Linked DNA regions of Salinarimonas sp.. The protein of the gene in region 1 interacts with the protein of each later gene in a pairwise test. Links are inferred from orthologs where the notes say so. Each region holds a gene or a part of one and is shown on either strand. Other genes may lie near its edges. The genes, in order: rplK and ABL310_RS02695.

Evidence for each region.
Region 2: the proteins of rplK (region 1) and ABL310_RS02695 interact in binary tests that used the Escherichia coli proteins (3 or more experiments, as listed by UniProt). The link is inferred for Salinarimonas sp. from one-to-one orthologs.

What each region holds. Positions count from the first base shown.
Region 1 is NZ_CP157794.1:1,711,332-1,714,364, forward strand. What follows is about bases 1-2,722. They hold rplK (50S ribosomal protein L11), read left to right. Parts: upstream 1-1,006; coding sequence 1,007-1,438; downstream 1,439-2,722. Other genes in these bases: secE (preprotein translocase subunit SecE), read left to right, coding at 91-294; nusG (transcription termination/antitermination protein NusG), read left to right, coding at 309-842; rplA (50S ribosomal protein L1), read left to right, coding at 1,449-2,144. Also shown: rplJ (50S ribosomal protein L10), read left to right, coding at 2,723-3,033. UniProt on the Escherichia coli protein: Forms part of the ribosomal stalk which helps the ribosome interact with GTP-bound translation factors.
Region 2 is NZ_CP157794.1:602,541-605,617, forward strand. What follows is about bases 186-2,951. They hold ABL310_RS02695 (50S ribosomal protein L11 methyltransferase), read left to right. Parts: upstream 186-991; coding sequence 992-1,912; downstream 1,913-2,951. Other genes in these bases: ABL310_RS02685 (Hsp20 family protein), read left to right, coding at 186-379; ABL310_RS02690 (DUF1150 domain-containing protein), read left to right, coding at 424-687; ABL310_RS02700 (hypothetical protein), read right to left, coding at 1,913-2,143; ABL310_RS02705 (aminopeptidase P family protein), read left to right, coding at 2,393-2,951. Outside these bases: more of ABL310_RS02685, read left to right, coding at 1-185; more of ABL310_RS02705, read left to right, coding at 2,952-3,077. UniProt on the Escherichia coli protein: Methylates ribosomal protein L11.

The DNA.
Region 1 (3,033 bases):
CCGCCGTAGCCGACAGGTTTCTCCAGCCCTCCCGCCGATCTTCGCGATGCGCGACGGCCGGCGGCGGGGCGATTTGGCGTGAAGCGAAAGATGGCCAAGGGCAAGACCACACCGTTCGAGTTCCTCCAGCAGGTGCGCCAGGAAGGGTCCAAGGTGACCTGGCCGACGCGCAAGGAGACGATGGTGACGACCGGCATGGTCTTCGTCATGGTGCTTCTCGCGGCGCTCTTCTTCCTCGTCGTCGACCAGATCCTGCGCTTCGGCGTCGGCCTGGTCCTCGGTCTCGGCGGCTGAGGGGAGGGGAGAGCATGGCCAAGCGCTGGTACATCGTCCACGCCTACTCGAACTTCGAGAACAAGGTCGCGCAGTCGCTCAAGGACCAGGCCGAGCAGCGCAATCTCTCGGAGATGTTCGAGGAGATCCTCGTCCCGACCGAGAAGGTCGTCGAGGTGCGCCGCGGCCGCAAGGTCGACGCCGAGCGCAAGTTCTTCCCGGGCTACGTGCTCGTGAAGTGCGAGATGACGGACGAGGTCTATCACCTCATCAAGAACACCCCCAAGGTCACGGGCTTCCTCGGCGCCGACAAGGCGAAGCCGATGCCGATCCCGGACCACGAGGCGGAGCGGATCAAGGGCCAGGTGGCGGAGGGCGTCGAGCGCCCCAAGCCCTCGGTCTCCTTCGAGGTCGGCGAGACGGTGCGCGTTTCCGACGGCCCCTTCGCCTCCTTCAACGGCGTCGTCGAGGAAGTCGACGAGGGCCGCTCGCGGGTGAAGGTCGCCGTGTCGATCTTCGGCCGCGCCACCCCGGTGGAGCTGGAATACGGCCAGGTCGAGAAGGTCTGAGGACCGCTCGACCCGGACGCATCGCGCCGGCGCCTCCCGCGCCGGCGTGAACGACGCGCGGGAGGCCTGCCCGGACGCCATCCGGGCCTCGACCGGCCGCACCGCGCCCTGCAACCCTCCGCCCCCGGCCGGCAGCCGGCGGCGGACGCTACGGACGCAGTCTCATGGCGAAGAAGATCACGGGCTACATCAAGCTCCAGGTCCCGGCCGGGGCGGCCAACCCCTCCCCGCCGATCGGCCCGGCGCTCGGCCAGCGCGGCCTCAACATCATGGAATTCTGCAAGGCCTTCAACGCGAAGACCGGGCAGATGGAGAAGGGCACCCCGATCCCGGTGATCATCACCGCGTATCAGGATCGCTCCTTCACCTTCGAGATGAAGCAGCCGCCGGTCACCTACTGGCTGAAGAAGGCCTCCGGCGTGCAGAAGGGCGCGACGGCTCCCGGCAAGGGCGGCCCGGTGGGCAAGGTCACCGCCGAGCAGATTCGCGAGATCGCCGAGAAGAAGATGGTCGATCTCAACTGCGATTCGATCGAGGCGGCCGCCGCCATGATCGAGGGCTCGGCCCGTTCGATGGGCCTCGAGGTCGTGGGCTGAGGAGGACGAGATGGCCAAGGCTGGAAAGCGTATCCGCGCCGCCCGCGAGGGCATCGACCCGACGAAGCTGTACGGGCTCGACGAGGCGATCGCGCTCCTCAAGGAGCGCTCGAAGGTGAAGTTCGACGAGACGCTCGAGATCGCGATGAACCTCGGCGTCGACCCCCGCCACGCCGACCAGATGGTCCGCGGCGTCTGCAACCTGCCCAACGGCTCGGGCCGCACGGTCCGCGTCGCGGTGTTCGCGCGCGGCGCCAAGCAGGACGAGGCGAAGGCGGCCGGCGCCGACGTCGTCGGCGCGGAGGATCTCGTCGAGCAGATCCAGGGCGGCACGATCGACTTCGATCGCTGCATCGCGACGCCCGACATGATGCCGCTCGTCGGCCGTCTGGGCAAGGTGCTGGGCCCGCGCGGCCTGATGCCGAACCCGAAGGTCGGCACCGTCACCATGGACGTGAAGGGCGCCGTCGAGGCCGCCAAGGGCGGCGCCGTCGAGTTCCGCGTCGAGAAGGCCGGCATCGTGCACGGCGGCGTCGGCAAGCTCTCGTTCGAGCCGGCCAAGCTCGCCGAGAACGTCAAGGCCTTCGCCGACGCGGTGATCAAGGCGAAGCCGTCGGGCGCCAAGGGCACCTACGTGCAGGGCATCGCCATTACCTCGACGATGGGCCCGGGCCTCAAGATCGACGTGTCGTCGGTCACGAGCTGACCCGCGCGCCAGCGCGACGCGCAGGACGGCCGGGCCTCGCGCCCGGCCGTTCGCACGTCCGGGGCGGCGGCCGCAGGAGCCCCGCTCCGGAAAAACCCGCTTGACTTTCGCCGAGATTCCCCCTTGGCATCCGGGGCGCGACGCGTTAAGGAAGCGGTCCGCGTAATTCATCGACCGAGTGGGTCCGCGTCCAGCGGAGCCTCGGTCGCGCGTTTTTCGGCCGGAACACCGGCCGGAAAGACGGCTGCCGGACCCGAGCGAGGCCCCTTGCGGGATTCTCGAGCGGGGTCGTGCGGCCTGTCCTGTCCGAGACTGCAGGCGCCCGCGAGGGCTTAATTCCCGGCGTCGTCCGAGGGCCAGCATAGACGGGGACGACCGGTATTTCCACGGCGCCGGCCGAAAGGCGGGCGCCGCGGCGAAGAAGGTTCGAACCATCGCTTTCCCGAGGGCGCGATCCGCGTCGGAGGGGGACAGGGCTTAGCCAGAGCGCCGTCCATCGGCCCGGCGAGCCGGATTGATGGGCGGTTGTGTGCAACCGGCCGGGCCCTCGCGGGCTCCGGCCAACCGGAGAGAGCCCAGTGGACAGAGCAGCCAAGCGCGAGCTCGCTTCGACGCTCAACGACGTGTTCACCAGCACGTCCGTGGTCGTCGTGGCCCACTATTCGGGCCTTTCGGTCGCCGACATGCAGAAGCTGCGCGCGCAGATGAAGCAGGCCGGCGCCACCGTGAAGGTCGCGAAGAACCGCATCGCCAAGATCGCTCTCGAAGGCACGGAAGTCGCGTCGATCTCGGAGCTGCTGCAGGGCCCGACCCTGCTCGCCTATTCCGAAGATCCCGTCGCGGCCCCGAAAGCCGCCGTCGACTTCGCCAAGACCAACGACAAGCTGGT
Region 2 (3,077 bases), 1.1 Mb from region 1 along the record:
GGCGCTCGATCGCGTCGCCAAGGCGGCGGGGGACGGGTATCCGCCCTACAACATCGAGCGGCTGCCCCGCACGGCGGACGAGCCGGAGAAGCTGCGGATCACGCTGGCGGTCGCGGGGTTCACCCGGGACCAGCTCGAGGTCACCCTCGAGGAGAGCCAGCTCGTCATCCGCGGCAAGCAGACCGACGACAAGACGCGCCACTACCTTCACCGCGGCATCGCCGCCCGGCAGTTCCAGCGCTCCTTCCTCCTCGCCGACGGCATGGAGGTGGTCGGCGCCGACCTGACGAACGGTCTTCTGTCGATCGACCTCGTCCGCCCCGAGCCGGAGCGGGTGATCCGCAAGATCGACATCGCGCTGAAGGCGTCCAAAGGCTGACATCCGGCTGATTTCCGCACCGCTCGAGAGGAGGGCGCGAGACCATGACGACCACACAATTCCAGGATTTCGAGAACCCCGCTTCCGAAGCGCTCGCCGCGATGGGCGAGGGCGAGGTGGCCTATGTCCGCGCGATGTCGTCGGACGAGGTGAAGAAGCTCTTCCCCCAGGCGCCCGAGCTGCAGCCCGGCCTCGAGCTCTACGCGCTGCTCTCCGCCTCCGGCGCGCCGATCCTGCTCACCGCCTCCCGCGAGGCGGCCGTGATGAACGCCAAGGCGAACGATCTCGATGCGGTGAGCGTGCATTGAGGCACGAGGGCGGCGGCGACCGCCCCTCCGGGCCGGGCGGCGCCCGGCCCGCCTTCCCTGCGGGAAGACGACGGGCGAACGTGTCGTCGCTCTCCTCTTCTCGCCTTTCGACCGTCCTATCCCTCTGGAGAGTCGGGCGCCGTATCCCTCCGGAGCCGTCGTGCCATCAGGCATGCCGGCCGGATTAGACGGCGGAACGCGCCACGGTGTCGTCCCCGGCCGGAGCGCGTTTGCGCGCGGATGACAGCGCTCCCCACCCTCGTCCCGCTTCCCCCCTGCGCGCGCCGGTGCTACACCGCGCGCCATGCTCGAAGGCCTGCACCCCAACCGCCCCACCCACGTCATGCGGCTCGCCACCAGCGAGCGCGCGGCGCGCGCCACCACGGACGTGATCGGGGAGATGTTCGACCCCGCCGAGACCGCCGTCGCCGCCTTCGAGGCGCAGGACGGCAAGACCTGGCTGCTCGAGGCCTATTTCGCCTCGCCGCCGGACGAGGCGGCCGTGCGGAACATGATCCGGCCGGTTCTCGGCGAGCACGCCGACGCGGCCGTGTTCGAGGCGATCGACCAGAAGGACTGGGTGGCGGCCTCGCTGGAGGGGCTCAAGCCCGTGCGGGCGGGGCGCTTCCTGGTGCACGGGTCGCACGACCGCGCGGCGGTGCAGCCGAACGACGTCCCCATCGAGATCGAGGCGGCGCTCGCCTTCGGCACCGGGCACCACGGCACGACGCGCGGCTGCCTGCTCGCGCTCGTCGACGAGCTCAAGCGCCGCCGCCCGGCCCGCGTCCTCGACGTCGGCACGGGCACGGGCATCCTCGCCTTCGCGGCGGCGAAGGCGGTGAAGCGGCGCGTGGTGGCGGGGGACATCGACCCGGTGGCCATCGCGGTGGCGCGCGAGAACGCGCGCCTCAACGGCGTCGCGCCGTGGCTCGACCTCTATGTGGGGCCGGGCGTGCGCGCGCCGCAGGCGGACCGGGCGCGGACCTTCGATCTCGTCTTCGCCAACATCCTGGCGAAGCCGCTGCGCAGGCTCGCGCCCACGCTCGCGCGGGTGGTGGCGCCGAGCGGGACGCTGGTCCTGTCGGGCCTGCTGGCGCAGGACGTGCCCGGCGTGCTCTCGGCCTACCGGGCTCAGGGCTTCGCGCTGACGAAGCGCCGCGACCTCGAGGGCTGGGCGGCGCTCACCTTGAAGCGCGGCGGGGCGGCGGCGCGGCCGCGCGCCTGATCAGCGCACGAAGGGCAGGCGCTCGTCGTTCGAGAGGCCGAGCTTGCGATACTCGCCCATCTCCATCTGCGCCTCGAGATGCGGCGCGTAGAGCGCCAGCTCGCGCCGCGCGCGGGCCATCTGCGCCTCCTGCATGCGGCGCAGGATGCGGGCGAACAGGCTCGGACGGGTCTCGCCGGTGGCGGGGACGACGTCGCGGGCGACGTGGGGATAGTTGATGGCGTGGGCCATGGGACGGGGCTCCTGCTCAGGGTCGACGCCGCGTTCGGCGTGCGACCGATGTCCGTTGTTGCAGCGCAATATAGGTCAGCAGGCCTGTCCTAGCTACGACGAAAGTCTCAAGGCCGCCATGCATCGGGTGCAAGGGCTGCCCTATTCTTGGGCGGAGCTGCCCGTTTCCTGCATGGTTTGGAGCCGATCCGCCGCGGCCGCGCGCAGGCCCCGTTGCGCGCCGGCGCACTTGCGCGTACGCCTTCTCGCATGAGCCGCTTCCAAGATTTCGACGACGTCGCCGATCCGAGCCGCGTGGCCGGCCGGGTCGCGGCCCTGCGCGCCGAGCTCGCCGCCCGCGGCGCGCACGGCTTCGTGGTCCCCCGCTCCGACGAGCACCAGTCGGAATACGTCCCGCCCTCGGCCGAGCGCCTCGCCTGGCTCACCGGCTTCACCGGCTCGGCCGGCATGGCGGTGGTTCTCGCCGACCGCGCCGCGCTCTTCGTCGACGGCCGCTACACGCTCCAGGCCCCGGCGCAGACCGACACCGGCGCGATCGCCGTGCTCAATTCCGGCGAGACCAGCCCCTCGGACTGGGTGGCGGCGAACCTGCCCGAAGGCGCCGTCCTCGCCTACGATCCGTGGCTGCACACGGCGGATGCGGTCGCGCGTCTCGCCAAGGCGGCCGAGGCCGCGGGCGGGCGGCTGGTTCCCGCGGGATCGAACCCGATCGACGCGATCTGGACGGACCGTCCCGCCCCGCCGAAGGCGCCGGTGCGCCCGCATCCGGAGGCGCTCGCCGGCGAGAGCCGCGAGGCGAAGCTCGGGCGCATCCGCGAGGCCATGGCGAAGGAGAAGCTCGAAGCGCTCGTGATCTCCGATCCGCACGCGCTCGCCTGGGCCTTCAACCTGCGCGGCGGGGACGTCGCCCACACGCCGCTCCCCCTCGGCTACG